Regions from separate parts of the Brachybacterium sp. AOP29-B2-41 genome, predicted to be linked through region 1. Evidence: predicted binding sites of a transcription regulator. Region 1 holds the regulator's gene; the other holds the start of a gene.
What was found. Region 1 encodes LexA, which represses DNA repair genes until DNA is damaged. Its sites were predicted from a motif close to TCGAACANNTGTTCGA; they were not measured.

Region 1 (10,133 bases):
CGACAGCCGGCGCCACTGGAGATCCGGCTCCGGGCCGTCGAGGAAGAGGAAGGGACGATCACGTTCGTCATACATCAGCGACAGCGTCAGCTCAGGCAGCTCGACATCCACGTAGGAAGTGCCGTCGAAGGTCGCGCGGGGGCGGGCACCTCGGTAGTCCAGCAGCTCATCAGTGTCGAAGGACACCAGTCGCAGATGGCGCAGCTCGTCACGCAGATAGGTCGCCGCGATGCGGCAGGCATTGCCCGCATCAACCATCCCCGGCAGGGCGTGGACCAGGGTGAGGCCCGATCGCGGAACGGCCTCGAGCACTTCGGTGGCTTCGAAGCGGTAGAGATCTCGGGGGTCGCGCATCGCGGTCTCCTCCCTCGCGGCCGTCTGGATGCTGGTGACCTGATGGCACGCGCACCCAGGCCCGTCCACCATAATGGACCACCGTGCTTCGCCGACCCGGGGTCCGCCCGGTGAAGGCGCGGCGCGAGGACGCAAAGGTGGAGAGGCAGAGCTGTGGACGACGCTGAGGGACAGATCGCCCGGGAGATCGCGCGCGAGCAGGCGTATGCCGACCGGCTCTACACACGACTCGACGAGCTGATGGTCCAGGTCGAGAGCAACCTGGATCAGATCCAGGGATCTCAGCACGCCTCGACCCACCAGAACCGCTCCGAACGGGACTCGTTCACGGCGCTGTACGAGGACCGTCTGGCGCTGCTGCGCTCGGTCGCCCGCAGCGTGGTCTTCGGACGGTTGGACATGGATGACACCGCCCGTCACTACATCGGCCGCATCGGTCTGTTCACGGCGGAGCGCGAGCAGCTGCTGGTGGACTGGCGCGCCCCGGCTGCGGCCGCGTTCTACCGCGCGACCAGCACCGAGCGGCTTGAGGTGCGGCTGCGCCGTCATCTGATCAATCGTGGTCGCACCGTGATCGGTCTCGAGGACGACGTCCTGGACCAGACCGTCCTGGATGATCCCGACCACGACGTGGTCCTCCAGGGCGAGGGCGCACTGCTGGCCGCGGTCTCCGGCAAGCGCACCGGGCGCATGGGGGACATCGTCGCGACCATCCAGGGCGAGCAGGACCGGATCATCCGCTCCGAGAACCGCGGGGTGATGGTGGTCCAGGGCGGCCCCGGCACCGGCAAGACCGCGGTCGCGCTGCACCGCGCCGCCTACCTGCTCTACACCCATCGTCGCCGCCTGGAGCACACGGGTGTGCTGATCATGGCGCCGACGCCGGGGTTCCTGCGGTACATCGAGCGGGTGCTGCCGAGCCTCGGCGAGTCCGGGGTGGTGATGCTCACCCCCGGCGAGCTGTTCCCCGGGGTGGAGACCTTCCTGCACGATGACGACGAGGTGGCACGTCTCAAGGGCGACAGCGCGATGGCCGAGCTGCTCTCGCGAGCGGTCAAGCAGCGTCAGGTGGTCCCTCAGGAGGACGTCCAGCTGCGCATCGACGGCACCCCCATCACGCTGACCCGAGAGGTGATCCGCGCCGCGCGCAGGGAAGCTCGCGCCACTCACAAGCCGCACAACTCCGCGCGCGCCGTCTTCGTGCGCGCTGCGATGGACCGGCTCGTGGACAAGTACGAGAAATCGCTCCGCAGCCAGGGCCACACTGTGATCCCCGAAGATCGGGCGGACCTGCTCGCAGATCTCCGCAACAACCCCGAGGTCAAGCGTCAGCTGAACCTGGCCTGGCTCCCCTACACCCCGCAGGGATTCCTCCGGATCCTGTTCTCCCGCCCCGAGCGTCTGCGGGCGGTCGCCCCCCACAGCCTCGCAGACCGGGTCGAGCTCCTGGTGCGGCCCAAGGATGCACCCTGGACCGTCGAGGACGTCCCCCTGCTCGACGAGGTCGCGGAGCTCCTCGGAGAGGACTCCGCACCGGCCGAGGCGCGGGCCCGCGACGATGCCGAGCGCCGCAAGGCCGACGTCGACTACGCCCGCAGGGTCATCGAGAACGTCGACACCTCCGGGATGATCCGGGCCGAGGACCTCGCAGACCAGGTCAGTCAGGTCAGAGACGGGCGGACCCTCGCCGAACGCGCCTCCTCGGAGCGCAGCTGGACGTACGGGCATGTCGTGGTCGACGAAGCCCAGGAGCACTCGCCCATGAGCTGGCGCGCGCTCATGAGGCGTGCGCCCACGAAGTCATTCACGGTGGTCGGGGATGTCGCGCAGACTTCCTCCGCCGGCGGCACCGACTCCTGGTCGGCCGCGCTCTCGCCCTATATCCAGGATCGCCTGCAGATCGAGCACCTCACGGTCAACTACCGCACCCCGAGCCGGATCATGGACCGTGCGGTGGCGATGGCCCGCGCGCACAACCTGCCGGTGACAGAGGTGAGCTCGGTGCGCGAGGGAGATCGTGATCCCCGCATCGAGCGCACCGAGGAGTCCTCGCTCACCGCCCGGACCGCTGACGCGGTGGTGACGGTGCACCAGGAGCGACTGGGACGTCTCGCCGTGATCGTGGCCGACGAGCGCATCTCCGCGATCGCCGCCGAGCTCCGCTCCCGCAGTGGGCTGCCGAAGGTGGGCGTGGGATCCGCGGGCGTGGACGACGAGATCGCCGTCATGTCGGCGCAGGACGCCAAAGGGCTCGAGTTCGATGCTGTCGTGCTGGTGGAGCCCGCTGAGCTGATCGACGCCCACGGGGCCGGGGATCTCTACGTGGCGATGAGCCGATCCACCCAGCATCTCGGAGTGGTCCATGCGCGCGCACTTCCTGCCGGCATGGCCGGCTGAGGACCACCCCGTCCGCTCACCCGCTGACCGTCCAGCAGACGAGGATCGGCGGCCGTGGCTTCCCCTCCACGACCGCCGATCAGGTGTGCGCTGCAAGAGCGCACGAGGGATATCTTAAGCACAGGAACAGGTGCTCAAGCGCCAGATCCACAAAATCTACGAAACCCGCACGATCCGGCGGCGGATGCATCCCTGCGATCCCGCTCAGCTCGGCTCAGACGGAGGTCTCCTCGACACCCGCCCCATGCAGGCCCTCGGCACGCAGACGTGCGATGGCGGCCTCGAAATCCTCGAGCGAGTCGAACGCCTGGTACACGCTCGCGAAGCGCAGATAGGCCACGACATCCAGTTCCTGGAGGGGCTGCAGGATCGACAGGCCGACCTGATGGGCATCGATCTCCGCGAGCCCGCTCGAGCGAATGTTCTCCTCGACCCGCTGGGCGAGCATGGCCAGCTGGTCGTCGCTGACCGGACGCCCCTGGCATGCCTTCCGTACTCCGGAGATCACCTTCGCCCGGCTGAACGGTTCGCTGACCCCGGAGCGCTTGAGAACCGACAGCGACGCGGTCTCCGAGGTGGAGAAGCGCCGCGAGCAGTTGGGGCACTGGCGGCGCCGACGGATCGTCGCACCGTCATCGGACGTGCGCGAGTCGACGACACGCGAATCGGAGTGGCGACAGAACGGACAGTGCATCCACTCAGGGTACCGGCATCGGATCCGCTCAGCGGATCGCATCCCCTGAGACGGGCAGCTCGATCTGCTGGCCCGCGGTCACACGGCCGGTGGGCAGGTGGTTGAGGGTACGCACCTCAGCGACGAACTCCTGCTCGCTCATGGCCTCCGGAGCGAACTCCTCGGCATAGCCCCAGAGGGTGTCTCCCGCCTCGACCGTGATGGTGACGGGCTGCTGGGAGTCGGTCCCTGCCAGCGCCGCAGGAAGATCCACCGTCAGCAGCACGGCGGCAGCCACGAGCAGTCCCAGCAGGAAGGCGAGGCCAGCGAGGAGGAAGCGTCCCCGACGGGTGGGGACGAGTCGAACGCGTGCTCGATCTGCACCCTCGACGCGCTGCTCGCGCTGCGCCGGAAGAGAGAGGACCGTGGCGGTTCCAGTATTCATATCCGAACTCCTGTTCGATCGAATGTATGTGCGACTGTAGCCCGACGTTCCGGCGACACGCAAGGGAAACATCGAACACATGTTTGGCTTCTGCCTCACGCCGCCCTACGCTGGGTCACACCACATACGGAACCGCGAGGGTCCGACAGACGACGCCAGGAGGCCTCACGATGACGCCGAGCACCCCCAAGCCGATCCGGTCCCGCGGCGAGGCTCCCGCCGATGAGCGCACCGAGGGGCTCAGCCGGCGGCAGAGGCTGATCCTGGAGACGATCAACGCTGCGGTCGCCTCACACGGCTATCCGCCCACCATGCGCGAGATCGGCGATGCCGTGGGGCTGACCTCCTCCTCGTCGGTGGCCCATCAGCTGCAGTCGCTCGAACGCAAGGGCTTCCTGCGCCGCGATCCCAAGCGCCCGCGGGCGATGGAGGTCGTGATGCCAGAGGCGGATGACGCCCCCGCGCCCCTGCCGGTGACCGAGCTCAGCCCGAACTCCGTGACGGTGCCACTGCTGGGGAGGATCGCCGCCGGTGTACCGATCACCGCCGAGGAGCAGATCGAGGATGTCTTCACCCTTCCCCAGCGTCTGGTGGGCGACGGCGACCTCTTCCTGCTCCAGGTGGTCGGGGATTCGATGATCGACGCCGCCATCTGTGACGGCGACTGGGTGGTCGTCCGCTCGCAGAACACCGCGGAGAAGGGCGAGATCGTCGCGGCGATGATCGATGGCGAGGCCACCGTCAAGACGTTCGTGCAGCGCGACGATCACGTCTGGCTGATGCCGCACAACCCTGCCTTCGCACCGATCCTGGGCGACCATGCCGAGATCCTCGGGAAGATCGTGGCGGTGCTGCGCGCGATCTGAGCCCCCGCTCGATCCGGCGCCGGGGCTGCAGCGACGCCCTGCGTCAGCTCTCGGAGAGGCGTCGCAGCGCGCTGATCGCGACCTCCGGGTCCGTGGTCGGCCACAGCGGGGGCATCGACTCCCGCAGATAGCCGCCGTAGCGAGCGGTCGAGAGACGCGGATCCAGCACCGCGACCATCCCGCGGTCCGCCGTGGAGCGGATGAGCCGCCCGGCCCCCTGGGCCAGCAGCAGGGCCGCATGCTGGGCCGAGATCGACATGAAGCCGTTGCCGCCCCGCTGTCCGATCCGCTCCTGGCGGGCTGCGGTGAGCGGATCATCAGGCCGGGGGAAGGGGATCCGGTCGATGGTGACCAGGCGCAGCGAACGTCCGGACACGTCCACGCCCTGCCACAGGGTGAGGGTTCCGAACAGGCTCGCATCCTCCTCGTCACGGAAGGTGCGCACCAGGTTCGCCATCGAGTCCTCTCCCTGCACCGCGATCGTCAGGTCGAGCCGAGCTCGCACATGCTCGGCGGCGAGCTCAGCTCCCCGCCGCGAGGAGAACAGGCACAGCGCACCGCCCTGAGAAGCCTCGACCAGCTCCGTGAGGTGGTCGAGCATTGCCGCGGAGGGCCCCTCACGCCCCGGCTGCGGAAGATGACGAGCGGTGTAGAGGATCCCCTGCCGGCGATACTCGAAAGGACTGCCCACATCGAGTGCCGCCCAGGCGTTGGCATCCTCCCGCGGCGGCAGCTCCGCCGGGTCCATCCGCGCGGCGCGAGCCAGCCCGACCTCCCCGGCAGCGGGTTCGAAGCGGCCCCCGAGGGCCAGGGTGGCGGAGGTGAGCACGGCAGTGCGGTCCTCGAGGATCGCACCGCGCATCGCACCCGCGACGCTCAGCGGAGCCACCTGGATGCTCGAGCGCCCGGTGGCCTGGGAATGCGAGATCGAGACCACGTCATCCTCATCGGGAGCGGCGAGCCGTTCGCAGACGTCGATGATCTCCTGGAGGTTGGCGCGAACCGTCTTGCGCGCGCCGGCGGAGGATTCGTCCCCCGCATCCTTCGCGTCCGAGTGGGCGGTGCGGGCCTCGACCCGGAGCTGGGTGACGGCGTCCCCGAGCCGCGCCGGGAGATCACCGATCACGCGCCCGTCGGGAGACAGCTCGAGGGCTTCGCGCAGCTCTTCGGAGGCGTCGTCCAGCGCCGTCCCGGCCACCCCGAGGCCACGCAGGTCCCGCACCGTGCCTCGGAGCATGCCGGGGGTGAGCACATCGGTGACGGCGCTGGTCACCCGGGCGGAGAGATCGTGCGCCTCGTCGAAGACGACCACATCGTGGTCGGGGATGATCCCGTGGTTGTCGAAAGCATCGATCGCGAGCAGGGCATGGTTGGTGACCACGATGTCGACCTCGCGCGCGAGCTCTCGGCTGCGCTCGGCGAAGCAGTCCTCCACCATCGGGCAGCTGCTGCCGATGCACTGATTGCCGGTCACGGAGACCTGGCGCCAGGCGCGGTCCGAGACGGCATCCTGGAGCGAGTCTCGGTCCCCGCTGTCCGTCTCCTCCGACCACTCGCGCAGGCGCCGCACCTGGTCTCCCAGGCGCTCGCTCCCGGTGCGGGCAGGATCGGTGGAGGCCTCGGCGAACAACGCCCCCGGATCCACGTCGACCGGATAGCCGCCGGCGATCTTGTGCTTGCACAGGTAGTTGGCCCGCCCCTTGAGCAGCGCATAGGTGGGCGTGCGCGGCAGATGCGGGGCCACCGCCTCGACCAGGCGCGGGAGGTCCTTGCGGACGATCTGGGTCTGCAGCGCGATGGTCGCGGTGGAGATCACGACCGGACGCCCGCTGACCAGTGCGTGACGCAGGGCCGGCACCAGATAGGCGAGCGACTTGCCGGTGCCTGTGCCTGCCTGCACCAGCAGATGGCGGCCGCCGGACATCGCCAGATCCACGGACTCCGCCATTGCCTGCTGGCCCGGACGGGGCGCTCCGCCGATCGCTGTCACGGCGGCGTCCATCAAGGTGGACAGGGGGATCTCACCAGCCGCGGGGGACGCGGGATGGTCGGTGGCGGCGGTCATCCGGTCAGGGTATCCGCGTCCGGTCCCGCGCCGTCTCAGGCTCTGCCCGACAGGCCGCTCTGCTGCGGCTCAGGCCACACCCCGGAGCTCGGCGGCGAGTGCCTCCTCCACGCGGGCATGGAGCCTGGTGCCCTCCATCAGGTGCTCCTCGGCGAGAACCTCGCCGGTGGAGTGGACCCGGGAGATGAGATCTCCGCGGGAATAGGGCACCACCAGGTCGATCTCCACGGCAGGACGGGGCAGGCGCTCAGCGATCAGCTCGCGCAGCTCCTCCATGCCCATCCCGGTGCGGGCAGAGACGACGATGCTCGTGCCGACCTGGCTGCGCAGCCGCGCGATGGTCTCCGGCTCCGCGACATCGGCCTTGTTCAGCACCACGATCTCGGGGACGTCGAAGCCCTCCAGCTCACCGAGCACAGCACGCACCGCGGTGATCTGCCCCTCGGGGTCCGGATGCGAGGCGTCGACCACATGCAGCAGCAGGTCCGAGCCTCCGACCTCCTCGAGGGTGGAGCGGAAGGCCTCGATCAGCTGCGTGGGCAGATGCCGCACGAAGCCGACCGTGTCCGCGTAGGTGAACTCGCGACCGTCCGGGGTGGTCGCTCGCCGCACCGTCGGGTCCAGCGTTGCGAACAGCGCGTTCTCGACCAGCACACCTGCGCCGGTGAGGCGGTTCAGCAGGGAGGACTTGCCTGCATTGGTATAGCCGGCGATGGCGACCGCCGGCACTCGGTGGCGCGCGCGATCCGCTCGCTGGGCAGCCCGTCCCGGCGCCATCGCCTTGATCTCGCGGCGCAGCTTGGCCATGCGGTCGCGGATGCGTCGCCGGTCCAGCTCGATCTTCGTCTCACCCGGACCGCGCGAGCCCATGCCCGCTCCGGCACCGCCCACCTGGCCGCCGGCCTGCCGGGACATCGACTCGCCCCAGCCACGCAGTCGCGGCAGCAGGTACTCGAGTTGCGCCAGCTCGACCTGCGCCTTGCCCTCGCGGGACTTGGCATGCTGGGCGAAGATGTCCAGGATCAGGGCGGTGCGGTCGATGACCTTCACCTTGACGATGTCCTCGAGCGCGCGGCGCTGGCCCGGCCCGAGCTCACCGTCAGCGATCACGGTGTCGGCTCCGTTCGCGGCGACCAGGTCGGCGAGCTCTGCGGCCTTGCCCTTGCCCAGGAAGGTCGCCGGGTCGGGGTGTGCACGGCGCTGCAGGACGCCGTCGAGCACCTCGGAGCCGGCGGTCTCGGCGAGCGCCGCCAGTTCCTGCAGGCTGACCTCCGCGTCCTCAGCGTTGCCCGAGGTGTAGAGGCCAGCGAGGACCACCCGCTCGAGGCGCAGCTGGCGGTACTCGACCTCGGTGACGTCCTCGAGCTCGGTGGACAGGCCCGCGACGCGTCGAAGAGCCTGCCGGTCGGCGAGGTCGTACTGCTCACCGTCGGCGTCAGAGCTGAAGGTCACGGAGGAGACCGAGGCGTCCGCGCGCGAGAGGATCCGCTCGGTGAGGGCGTCACGGGGACGGGACGAGGCCGTCGGGGCGGACTCTGCGGGGCCATCCGCGCTGTTCGAGTGCTCCGCGGCCCCGGTCCTCCCCGTGCTGGTCCCGTCGACGTCGGAGTCGGAGTCGGGTTCGGGATGGAAGGCGATGGGCACGGTCGGGGTACTCCTTGGCGTCGGGGAACTGCAGTGATCCCAGAGTCCCACGTCCGCACCCGCCGGTCGAGTGATTTTGCGCAGGGCGGAGCAGGCGTGAGCGTGGGCCATGACGCTTCTGCTCGGCACTCCTCCTCTGCCTCCGTATCCTGCAGGGGTGGACGAGCACTACTTCACCCCCTCCCCTGCGGCCGCAGATCGCCGCTTCCCCTTGCCGGTGCGCCTGGCGGGTCGTGAGCTGGACCTGGTCTCGAGCACCGCGGTCTTCAGCGGGCACGGCCTGGACAAGGCCACCGCAGTGCTGCTGGGCCGACTCGACGAGGTGACCCAGCCGCCTCCTGCCGCGACGATCCTCGACCTCGGCTGCGGCTGGGGCCCGATCGCTTTGACCGCCGCCATGCGACACCCGGACGCGCAGGTGTGGGCGGTCGACGTCAGCGAGCGAGCGCGTGAGCTGACCATCGAGAACGCACGCCGCGCGGGACTGAGCAATGTGCAGGTGATCTCCCCGGACGAGATTCCAGAGGATCTCGCTGTGGATGCGATCTGGTCGAATCCGCCGATCCGCATCGGCAAGCCGGCGCTGCGAACCCTGCTGCTGGAGTGGACAGGCCGGCTGCGTCCCCAGGGCACGGCGGCGCTCGTGGTCGGCAAGAACCTGGGAGCAGATCCGCTGGCGCGCTGGCTCGGCGAGCAGCTGCCGAACCGGACGGTCGCGAAGGTGGCAAGCGCGAAGGGCTTCCGGATCCTGGAGATCGGCCCGACGAACACCTGAGCCCGGCCGCGCCGTTCTTCCGGAGTGTGGCGCGGACCGGTCAGATCAGCGTGTTCCCGTCGGCCACCAGCTGGGCGGGGCCGGTGAGCGTGATCTCGCCGGTCGCGGTCCAGCCCACCTGCAGGCGCCCGCCGGGGACGTCCACGGTCCAGGGCTCCCGGGAATCATCGCCGGCGCGGTGGGCGGCAGCGACTGCTGCCGCGGCGACTCCGGTCCCGCAGGAACGGGTCTCCCCCACTCCGCGCTCGTGGACCCGCATCGCGATATGCCGTGGACCGCGCGCGCTGACCAGCTCGATGTTGGCGCCGCCGGCCGGTTCGGGGTCGAGGGCAGGTCGGTGGCCGAGGTCGAGCTGCTCGAGCACGACGTCGGCAGGGAGGAAGGCGACCGCGTGCGGGTTTCCCATATCGACGTCGGTCACCTCGAGGCGTCGGCCTGCGATCTCGACGGCGCGGTTCCCGGAGCTGATGCGCGAGGTGCCCATGCCCACCTGGACGCTCCAGGGCGCGCCCGGGGTGGTGGGGCGGTGGAGGATCTCCACCGAACGCACCCCGGCGCGGGTGAGGATCGCGAAGCTGTCCTCGCGGACATGCCCGGCGCGCTGCAGATGCGCGGCCAGCACTCGGACTCCGTTGCCGCACATTTCGGCGATCGAGCCGTCGGCGTTGCGGTAGTCCATGAACCACTCGGGGGCATCGGCCGGGATCTCGAGACCGGCGCTGCGGGAGCGGACGGCGCGGATCACGCCGTCGCCACCGATGCCGGCGCGGCGATCGGCGAGCGCGGCGACCGCGGCGGCGTCCAGGTCCAGCGCGCCCTCGGGATCATCCAGCACCACGAAGTCGTTCTCGGTCGCGTGCCCCTTGGTGAAGTCGATGCGCTCGTCCATGCCCCGAGCCTACGACCATGGCCCG
Region 2 (10,133 bases), on a different contig from region 1:
CACTGCCAGCAGCGCGTGGGAGCGGACCACCTCGGCACCCGGCCCCACCTCGGTGTCACGCAGCGTGGTGTCCGGTCCGATCACGGCTTCCTCGCCGATGTCGCTCGCACCGTGGAGCTGGACTCCGGGCAGGATGATCGCGTCCTGGCCGATGGAGACATCGGAGTCGATCCAGGTGGTGGCGGGATCCACGATCGTGACGCCGGCGCGCATATGCCGCTCGAGCGTGCGGCGGTTCATCTCCGCGCCGAGCTGGGCGAGCTGGACCTTGTCGTTGACGCCCTCGACCATCATCACGTCCTCGGTGACGACGGCCCGCACGGAGCGGCCGTCCGCCTGCGCGATGGCGAGCACGTCGGTGAGGTACATCTCGCCCTGCGCATTGTCGGTGCCGATGCGTCCGAGCGCGTCACGCAGCACGGCGAGATCGAAGGCGTAGATCCCGGAGTTGATCTCGTCGATCGCGCGCTGCGCGTCGTCGGCGTCCTTGTGCTCGACGATGCCGAGGACCTCGGTGCCGTCCTCGCTGCGCAGGATGCGGCCGTAACCGGTGGGGTCGGGGACGCGGGCGCTGAGCACGGTGGCCGCAGCCCCGGCGCCTTCATGCGCGGCGACCAGGTCGCGCAGGGTCGCCGGATCGAGCAGCGGCACGTCGCCGTAGGTGACCAGCACGGTGCCCTCCGCGGCGGTGACCTGCTCGAGGCCGCACTGGACGGCGCGCCCGGTGCCGGGGATCTCGTCCTGATCGGCGACGGACACCTCGGAGGCGTGCTCCGCGAGGTGCTCGGCGACGCGATCACGCTCGTGACGGAGCACGACCACCAGCTCGCCGGGGCTCGTGCCCTCAGCGGCGGTCACGGCGTGCACCAGCAGAGATCTGCCCCCGATCTCGTGAAGGACCTTGGGCTTTCGGGACTTCATTCGGGTCCCGGCACCGGCGGCCAGAACTATCACGGCGGCGGGGGCAGTGGTCTCAGCGATTCCCACGTCTGCGGCTCCTCGGGATCGACGGGTGAGGTCTGCGGCACCGCCGCAGGGGCGGTGAGCGTTCCGCCATCAGGACTCGAACCTGAAATTTCAGAACCAAAATCTGAGGTGTTGCCGATTACACCATGGCGGATCGCGTCCGGCAGGGCCTGGCGACGAGCCGGCTCCTCAGGGATCCGGAACGGGCACCCAGCGCCACGGACGCGGCCTGATCCTATCGTCCGTGGCGCCCCTCCCGGACCTCGTCGAGTCCATCGGTGGCACAGGTCGCTCTACCGCCTGCGCCGCTCGGCGACCTGCCGAGCGCGACGTCGTGACGTGCCGAATGCGGTATCGCGCCGTGCCGAGTGCGGTATCGCGGCGTGCCGAGTGCGGTATCGCGGCGTGCCGAGAGGGGTGTGGAAGACTCCGACCATGGCGGAGAACGGGGCAGCCCGCGGTCGATCGACCCGGATGACGGGCAAGGAGCGGCGCGAGCAGCTGGTGGCGGTGGGCCGGCAGCTGTTCGCCGAGAAGGGCTTCGACATGACCACGGTCGAGGAGATCGCGGCCCGTGCCAAGGTCTCCAAGCCGATCGTGTACGAGCACTTCGGAGGCAAGGAAGGGCTGTACGCGGTGGTCGTGGACCGCGAGGTCTCCACGCTGCTGGGGGACCTGGAGAGCTCCCTCCAGAATCAGCGGGAGCACCCCCGGGTGCTGATGGAGCGGGCCGCGCTGGCGTTCCTCGCCTACATCGACGAGAACGAGGACGGCTTCCGCATCCTCGTGCGGGACTCCCCCGTCAGCCACACCCTCGGCACCTTCTCCTCCCTGCTGACAGATGTGGCCGGACGCGTCGAGGAGATCCTCGCCGCCCAGCTCACCCTCCATTCGTATCCGCCTCGAGACGCTGCCCTGTACGCGCAGATGCTGGTGGGGATGGTCGCGTACACCGGTCAGTGGTGGCTCGAGACCCGCGAGCCCCAGAAGGAGATCGTCGCGGCACGCATGGTCAATCTGTCCTGGTACGGACTCAGCGCCCTGCAGAAGACCCCGGCTCTGCGCGGCGACACCCACAGCTGAGCGGCACCTAGACTCGGCTCATGCCCCCTATGCCTGAGGACGCCGACGCATGCCGCCACGACGAGGTCGACCGCATCGTCGAAGGCTGGCAGAGGGCACGCGCCGATCTGGACGTCGCACCGCTGGCGGTGTTCTCCCGCATCTCCCGACTCTCGAGGTATCTCGAGGTCGCCCGCCGCAGTGCCTTCACGGACGCGGGCCTCGAGGGATGGGAGTTCGACATGCTCTCCGCGCTGCGCCGCAGCGGCGAGGATGCCCTCTCCCCCGGCGCACTCATGCACGAGACGCTGGTGACCAGCGGCACCATGACGACCCGGATCGACAAGCTGGTCGCACGGGATCTGGTGAGCAAGAACCGCAGCCCGCACGACGGCCGCGCGGTCGAGGTGAGGCTGCGAGCCGATGGCGTCGCCCGGGTCGATGCGGCGATGGAGCGGCTGCTGGACGCGGAGCAGGAGCTGCTCGAGCCGCTCGCCCCCGACGGACGCTCCAGCCTCGCCGACACCCTGCGCTCTCTGCTGCTGACCTTCGAGTCGGAGACGCCCCGCTCAATGTGAGGGCTTCCCGTGCGGTGGCCGTCGACTCTCTCGTCGCCTCCATCAGCACCGCCGCCACCAGCACCGCCGCCACCAGAGTCGTCGACCGGTCCCGAGGCCCTCGGCCGCAATCAGCGCCGCTGACCGCTCCCAGAGCCGTTCACCGCCATCAGGAATTGTGAGCTGCACGATTCTTCGACAGTCCAGGGTCGCCTGAAGCGCCCGAGCACGCGACCGTTGAGGATGTCTGGCCGTTCGCCCCGCCGCCCCGTCTCCCCGCCATTCCGCCACGACCCACCGACACCACTCTTGAGGACTTCATCGCATGGCTCATCTGCTCGGCACCCAATCCCTGCACGTCGCGCTGCCCGACCGCGTGCTGCTGGATGACATCACCGTCGGGATCGACGAGGGCGACCGGATCGGGGTGGTGGGGCGCAATGGTGATGGCAAGTCCACCCTGCTGCGGCTGTTGGCGCGTTTCAGGGAGCCCGACGAGGGCCGGGTCACCGTGCGCGGCGGGGTCCGGGTCGGTGTGCTGAGCCAGCAGGACGAGGCGACAGCCGAGACCAGCGTGCATGAGCGCGTGCTCGGCGATCGACCGGACTACGAGTGGGCCTCGGATCCGCGGATCCGCGATGTGCTCGAAGGACTGCTCGGGGGCATCGACCTGGATGCTCCGCTGACCGATCTCTCCGGCGGCCAGCTGCGGCGCGTCCACCTGGCAGAGCTGCTCGTGGGCGACTGGGACGTGCTCCTGCTCGATGAGCCCACCAACCATCTCGACGTCGAGGGGATCTCCTGGCTCGCGGAGCATCTGCGCCGACGCTGGAGCCCGAAGGATGGCGGGCTGGTGGTGATCACGCACGACCGCTGGTTCCTCGACGCGGTGTGCACCCGGATGTGGGAGGTGCACGACGGGATCGTCGAGCCCTTCGAGGGCGGCTACGCGGCCTATGTGCTGCAGCGCGTCGAGCGGGACCGGCAGGCGGCGACCATCGAGTCGAAGCGGCAGAACCTGATGCGCAAGGAGCTGGCCTGGCTGCGCCGGGGTGCACCTGCCCGGACCGCGAAGCCGAAGTTCCGCATCGATGCCGCCAATGAGCTGATCGCCGGGGAGCCGCCGGTGCGGGACACCGTCGAGCTGACCCAGCTGGCGACCTCGCGGCTGGGCCGCGACGTGATCGATGTGCTCGATGTCGACGCCGGTTATGACGATCTCACCGTGCTGCGCGATGTCACCCTGCATATCGGGCCAGCGGATCGCATCGGCGTGCTGGGCCCCAACGGGGCCGGCAAGTCCACGCTGCTCGCACTGATCACCGGGGACCTCGAGCCGCAGGCGGGCCGGGTCAAGCGGGGCAAGACGGTGACTGTCCGCCAGGTGTCGCAGCGGCTCGAGGGGCTCGAGGAGCATCTGAACTCCAGGGTCAGCGATGTGGTGGCGAAGTACCGCACCACCTTCCGGGCAGGGAAGGACGAGGTCTCCCCCGGACAGCTGCTGGAGCGTCTCGGCTTCACGACGGCGCATCAGAAGGTTCTGGTGGGAGCACTCTCCGGTGGGCAGCAGCGACGCCTGAACCTGCTGTTCACCCTCCTTGAGGAGCCCAATGTGCTCGTGCTCGACGAGCCGACGAACGACATGGACACCGACATGCTCGCTGCCATGGAGGATCTGCTGGACACCTGGCCCGGGCCGCTGATCGTCGTCTCCCACGACCGGTACCTGCTGGAGCGGGTCACCGATATCCAGTACGCGGTGCTCGACGGTGCGGTGAGGCATGTGCCGGGCGGCGTCGAGCAGTACCTCGCGCTGCGGGCAGAGGGCCTGCGTGAGGATGCGGCATCTGGTGGGTCCTCGTCGGCGAAGGGCGCGGCTGGACGCTCTGCGGGAGCGAAGGCTGCGGGGTCGAAATCTGCGGGAGCGAAGTCAGCGGGTGGCTCCGCTGGCGCTGGCGGCGGCGCGTCCGAGTCCGCATCGAATGTGTCGGGGGCGCAGGCTCATACGGCGCAGAAGGAGCTCGGTGCGATCGAGCGGAGGATGAAGAAGCTCGACAAGCAGACGACGTCGCTGCATTCCACACTCGCGGCGCACGACCAGTCCGACTATGTCGGGCTGCAGAAGATCACCGATGAGCTGCGCGCTGTCGAGGCGGAGATCGAGGAGCTCGAGGAGCGCTGGCTGGAGCTGTCCGAGCTGCTCGAGTGAGGGCGGTCCGGAATCCCTGGAGGCCTCGTGCAGGGACTCCTTACAGGCCGTCGATTTACTGGCTGTCGAGTTGCCAGCTGTCGAGCTACCAGCTGTCGATGATGTCGAGGTGCGGAGTGAAGATGTAGTCGGTGCGCCCCTGGAGGAGCCAGTGCCGATTGCGTCGGGCATTGCGAAATCTCGGATGCGGATCGGTGAGATCGAGAGCCCTGCGCTCCACTCGTGCGAAGGCTCGATGGAACGAAGCATTGGGATCCTCTGGACCACCCGGGGGAACGCCCGCGATCGGGTCGCGCCGTTCTTCGTCGGCGCCGGGATGTACTGCGGAGACCGTGTCATCGTCGGGCGCGCCGCTTTCGGGGTCTGACGCATCTCTCATCTGTCGTGCTGACTCGTCCAGGAGTCTGAGCCCGGTGCCGAGGGGGTCGAAGTTGATGCCCCGTCGCCTGGCCTTCTGTCCGTATCGGCTTGTCCACTCGACAGTGCGTCTGACGCCGTTCTCGTCGGTGATGACCCGGGCTCTCTCGCCGGATTCTTCCTTCTGGTTGTCGCCGACGCACACGCCGTTGCCGTTGAGAAGAGAGGTGGGGCCTCCCTGCGACCAGGGAACGATGTGATCGTTCTGCCGGATGTTCGCGTCGCAGTAGGGCGCGCGACAGGTCTGGTGACCCAGGCGAAGGAATCGGGCGAGGGCGGGCGGGAACTCACGGGAGACGGAATCGACGGCGACGAGCTGCCCGTCCTCTGGGTCGAGGTAGAGCCGACGGAGGGCCATGGTCAGATCGGGGTCGTCCACATCTGACGTCGCCGCATCGAGCATCTCCTGGCGGATGTGTTCGTACGGCACCGGGCCGTAGCCCTCGATGGTGGCGGCGTCGGCGTGCTCGGGTGCGAGCAGGGAGCGGTCCGTGATGATGACGGCGATCTCCAGCGTGGAGGGGTCGATCCCTTCTCCGCGTCCGATCAGGGCATCGGCGAAGAGGTCCGCCATGATCTGCTGATGGCCGCGCCGGTCGCCGTGGGCGCGAGCCTTCTCCGCAGCCACCGAGAGCCCTTTGCGGATTCGGGCCCCGTCGAGCGCCGGCAGGTGCGCGGTGACAGTGCACATGCCGTGCTCACCCCGGCGCACAGTGATGCTGCGATCTCGCTTCGCTGTGCGGTGGCGGTCCGCAGCGCCACGAGGGTCCAGTCCGTGCAGCACCTTGGCTGCTTCACCGGCCAACTCTTCAGGGCCGCAGCCATCGAGGTAGGGCAGGTGGGCCGCGAGGATCTCATCGACCTGGGTGCGCTGAGCGGGGGTTGCCGGCCCCATCGTGCGACCCACCTTGTGCGCAGAGGTGGCAAGGATCCGGCCCTGCGCGAGCGCGGTGAGCATGCCGGGCATGGAGAGGACCAGCCGGCGAGAGGAGGACATCGACTGGCCGACGCAGGACTTCGACTGCTTCAGGGCTTTCGATGTCTCCGAGCGTGCGATCTTCACCGCCTGCTTCGGCGTGTCCTCGCGGCGCAGGGAATCTTCCTTGACCACGTGCTCCAGGTGGACCAGCGCCCGTGCCTGCACCGCTGCGATCGCACCGTTCAGATCCTGGACCCGCGACAGCAGCGAGATGGTCTCGGACGCGGCCAGCTTCTCCAGCGCGAACGACCCGTCCGCACCGATCTCAGCAAGCACGGAACGCACAGCGGTGATGTCGGTGTCACCGATCCACAGCTCTTCGTCGTTCGCGGAGATCGGGAGTGTGCTGCGCCGCCGAATGCGTGCCGCGACGGACCGGGGCCCTGACACCTCCGAGCCCGAGCCCGATCCTTCGCCCGCACCCGCATGGCGAGACGCATCACCAGAAACGCCGCGCCCGGCCTCCTGGGAGTCTGCATCATCACTGTGCGACTGATCTGTCATGGCGCCATTTTCGCACACCTATTCGACGAAAGGAAGGCGCGAGGGAACTCTACCAATCAGTAATCTTGAATTGTGGATAACTGGGAGTGTGGAGGAACCGTCGCGGCAACTGCGAAGTGCGGGAACGGCACTATCCTGCTATTCACGGGCAGCATACGAAGCGGCCAGGCGGCCTCATCGAAGCAGGTCCAGATGTTGTACAACTGAGGGCGCCAAGACACCACATCCACACAGACATTTCCAATCGCTGCTTTCTCTTGCATTATTCACAGACGGAGCCATATAGTCACGTGGGACACGCACGACCGGCGTCCGGACACCGAAATAGCGATCCCTTTACCATCAACTTCGCAATCACAGATCGCACCGAGAGGAACAGCAGGTAGCCGCGGATGACCAGTTTGTCCGCGCTCGATGGGCACCTGGAAGTGCCCCGTACAGAACGAGGTCTCCGGCTACCGGTGGCGATGCTCAGCGCATTGGAAGGTGGCCAGCGCGTCGGAAGGTGGTCAGCGCATTGGAAGGTGGTCAGCGCGTTGGAAAATGGCCAGCGCGTTGGAAGATCGTGAGCCCCATAGAGCCCATGGAGTCCCAGCTCGATCGAGGCCCCGAAACGACGATCTCGCTGCCGGCAGAGTGAAGAGCCCCGACGCATAAGCGCGAGACTCCGTCGCTCGACGCTCAGCTCGCTTCGAGCACGCTCGCCCCCGGCGCGGAACCCCGCGCCACCAGGCAGCTCTCGACGAGTCCATCGCGCATCAGTCCCGCGGCGATTCCTCGGGCCTGCGCTTCGTCCTCGACCAGCACGGCGACCGTCGGCCCTGAGCCGCTGACCAGCGCGGCCGGCGCTCCCAGCCGTTCGGCGGCCTCGACCACCGGCTCCAGGCGCGGATGCAGCGCGAACGCTGCGGCCTGCAGATCGTTGTGCAGGGTATCCGCCAGCAGTTCGAGGTTCGCGCCGCTGAGCGCCTGCAGCTGCCGCTCATCCAGATCCGGCTGCTCGGGCAGTGCACGCCCGTTCGTCAACGAGATCTCGTCGAACTTCCGGAACACCTCCGGCGTCGAGAGGTGACCGCCGGGGACCGCGAGCAGCCAGGTCCATTCGCCATGGGTGAGCACGGTGGTGAGGTCGGTGCCGTTGCCGCGCCCCAGCGCCGTGTGGCCGAGCATCGCGAAGGGGACGTCGGCTCCCAGCTGCGCTCCGAGCTCGCGCAGCTTCTCGCTGCCGAGCCCGGTCCCCCACAGGCGGTCGAGCGCGACCAGCGTCGCCGCGGCGTCCGCCGACCCGCCGCCCATGCCGCCGGCGATCGGCACCTGCTTGTGGATGTGCAGCGCAGCGCCGACCTCCAGAGCGCATTCCTCACGCAGCAGCTGAGCCGCCCGCAGGGCGAGGTTGCTGCCATCCAGAGGGAGCTCTCCGGGGACTTCCGAGGTGAGCTCCAGGCTGAGAGTGCTCGCACGGGTCGCGGTGACCGTCTCGTAGAGGTCGACTGCCTGGAACACCGTGGCCAGGGAGTGATAACCGCGTCCGTCAACCCCGCCCACCATGAGCGACAGATTGATCTTCCCCGGGGCGCGGACGACCACGCGGTCCAGTGCGGACGGCATCAGAGGGCCTCACCCTCGGTCCGTGCCAGCCCCTGTTCCGCCCGGGCGATGGCCCGGAACTGATCGATCTCCAAGGTCTCGCCACGGGCGCCGGGGTCGATGCCGGCGGCGCGCAGGATCTGCTCGGAACGCGGTGCGGTCCCAGCCCAGCCGGCGAGCGCGGCACGCAGTGTCTTGCGGCGCTGGGCGAAGGCGGCATCGATGATCGTGAAGACCGACTCCCGCTCCTCGGCGGTGCCGAGCGGCTGCTCGTGCCGCACCAGCTCCACGAGCGCCGAGTCGACGTTGGGAACCGGCCAGAAGATCTGTCGGGAGATCTTCCCCGCATGCACGGCCCGCCCGTACCAGGCGAGCTTCACGCTGGGGCCGCCATAGGTGCGCGAGCCCGGGCCGGCGATGAGACGGTCCACCACCTCGGACTGCACCATCACGAGGGCCGAGCGGAGGGAGTCGAAGCGCTCGAGCATCGTGAGCAGGATGGGGGTGGCGACGTTGTAGGGAAGATTGGCGACCAGCGCGGTCGGCTCACCCGCTCGGGGCAGCGCAGGCAGCTCGGTCACCTGAAGGGCGTCGTCGTGGAGGAGCTGGAAGCGGTCGTCCTCGACGCCACGGGCACGCAGCGTGAGCGGGAGCAGCTCGGCCAGGCCGCGATCCAGCTCGACGGCGACCACGTCGGCCCCCGTCTCGAGCAGGCCGAGCGTCAGGGACCCCAGTCCGGGTCCTACCTCGAGCACCGCCTGCCCCGGCTCCACGTGGGCACGGCCGACGATGGTCCGCACGGTGTTCGGGTCCATCACGAAGTTCTGCCCGCGCTGCTTCGAGGGCCGGATGCCCGCGGCCTCGGCGAGGTCACGGATATCGCGCGCGGTGAGCAGGAGCCCTGCGCTGGGCGTCGTCTCGCCGCTCATGCCGCCACCTCCAGAGGCCATCGGTAGACATCCTGGGTGGTGGTGCGGATCGCGCGGCATGCCTGCTCCAGGTCGGTGCCCGTCACCTCGGCGATGGTGGCCATGGTGTGAGGGATCAGGTAGGAGGAGTTGGGTCGCCCGCGGTAGGGCACCGGGGTGAGGAAGGGTGCGTCGGTCTCGACCATCACCTGACCGAGTCCCACCTCCGCGAGCGCGGTGCGCAGGTAGCCGGCGCTGCTGAAGGTCACGGTCCCGGCGAAGGAGAGGAACCAGCCGCGATCCACGCAGGTGCGCGCGAACTCGGCATCGCCGGAGAAGCAGTGGAAGACGGTGCGTTCGGGGGCGCCATCGGCCTCGAGGACTTCGAGGACGTCGCGATGGGCGTCCCGGTCATGGATCTGCAGCGGCAGATCGAGTTCCCTGGCGAGCGCGATGTGGGCGCGGAACGACTCGATCTGGGCGGTGCGGGCCTGGTCGTCGTCCCGTGAGGTGCGGAACCAGTCCAGCCCCGTCTCCCCCACGACCACCATTCCGGGGCCGCGCAGCAGTTCGGACACCTCGGCGATCGCCTCATCCAGCCCCACCAGTTCACGGCCCTTTTGGTCCTTGCCCCGTGCATGGAGCGCCGCCTCGTTGGGGTGCACGGCGATACCGCCGCGCAGGGTGGGCGGGCATGTCTCCGAGGCGAGCAGTGCCGCGGTCCAGCGCACCGCCTCGAGATCTGAACCGATCGTGATCTGCGCATCGACGCCGACGGCGGCGGCCCGTGCGACATGGTCGAGCACGCTGAGCTGCTCGTCTCCGTCGGCGAAGTCGAGATGGCAGTGGTTGTCGATCACAGGGAAGGGCAGCGGCTCCGGGATCGCGGGCCAGGAGCGGTCACGCTTCTTCCCGCGAGGATCGATGTCCTCACGGTCGCGCAC

Region 2: the regulator LexA is predicted to act here: its motif matches at 6,705-6,720, upstream of ACT3T9_RS06370 (DUF222 domain-containing protein).

Annotation. Positions count from the first base shown of each region.
Region 1 is NZ_JBQSXR010000013.1:72,316-82,448, forward strand. Features, by position in the region: gene ACT3T9_RS13190 (proteasome assembly chaperone family protein) at 1-354, opposite strand, end outside; gene ACT3T9_RS13195 (HelD family protein) at 508-2,751, shown strand; gene nrdR (transcriptional regulator NrdR) at 2,966-3,445, opposite strand; gene ACT3T9_RS13205 (peptidoglycan-binding protein LysM) at 3,474-3,869, opposite strand; gene lexA (transcriptional repressor LexA) at 4,040-4,735, shown strand; gene ACT3T9_RS13215 (ATP-dependent DNA helicase) at 4,779-6,800, opposite strand; gene hflX (GTPase HflX) at 6,870-8,444, opposite strand; gene ACT3T9_RS13225 (class I SAM-dependent methyltransferase) at 8,602-9,219, shown strand; gene dapF (diaminopimelate epimerase) at 9,260-10,108, opposite strand.
Region 2 is NZ_JBQSXR010000005.1:19,215-29,347, forward strand. Features, by position in the region: gene glmU (bifunctional UDP-N-acetylglucosamine diphosphorylase/glucosamine-1-phosphate N-acetyltransferase GlmU) at 1-987, opposite strand, end outside; tRNA gene ACT3T9_RS06350 (tRNA-Gln) at 1,049-1,120, opposite strand; gene ACT3T9_RS06355 (TetR/AcrR family transcriptional regulator) at 1,402-2,049, shown strand; gene ACT3T9_RS06360 (MarR family winged helix-turn-helix transcriptional regulator) at 2,070-2,606, shown strand; gene ACT3T9_RS06365 (ABC-F family ATP-binding cassette domain-containing protein) at 2,911-4,794, shown strand; gene ACT3T9_RS06370 (DUF222 domain-containing protein) at 4,880-6,580, opposite strand; gene ACT3T9_RS06375 (4-(cytidine 5'-diphospho)-2-C-methyl-D-erythritol kinase) at 7,376-8,302, opposite strand; gene rsmA (16S rRNA (adenine(1518)-N(6)/adenine(1519)-N(6))-dimethyltransferase RsmA) at 8,302-9,210, opposite strand; gene ACT3T9_RS06385 (TatD family hydrolase) at 9,207-10,133, opposite strand, start outside.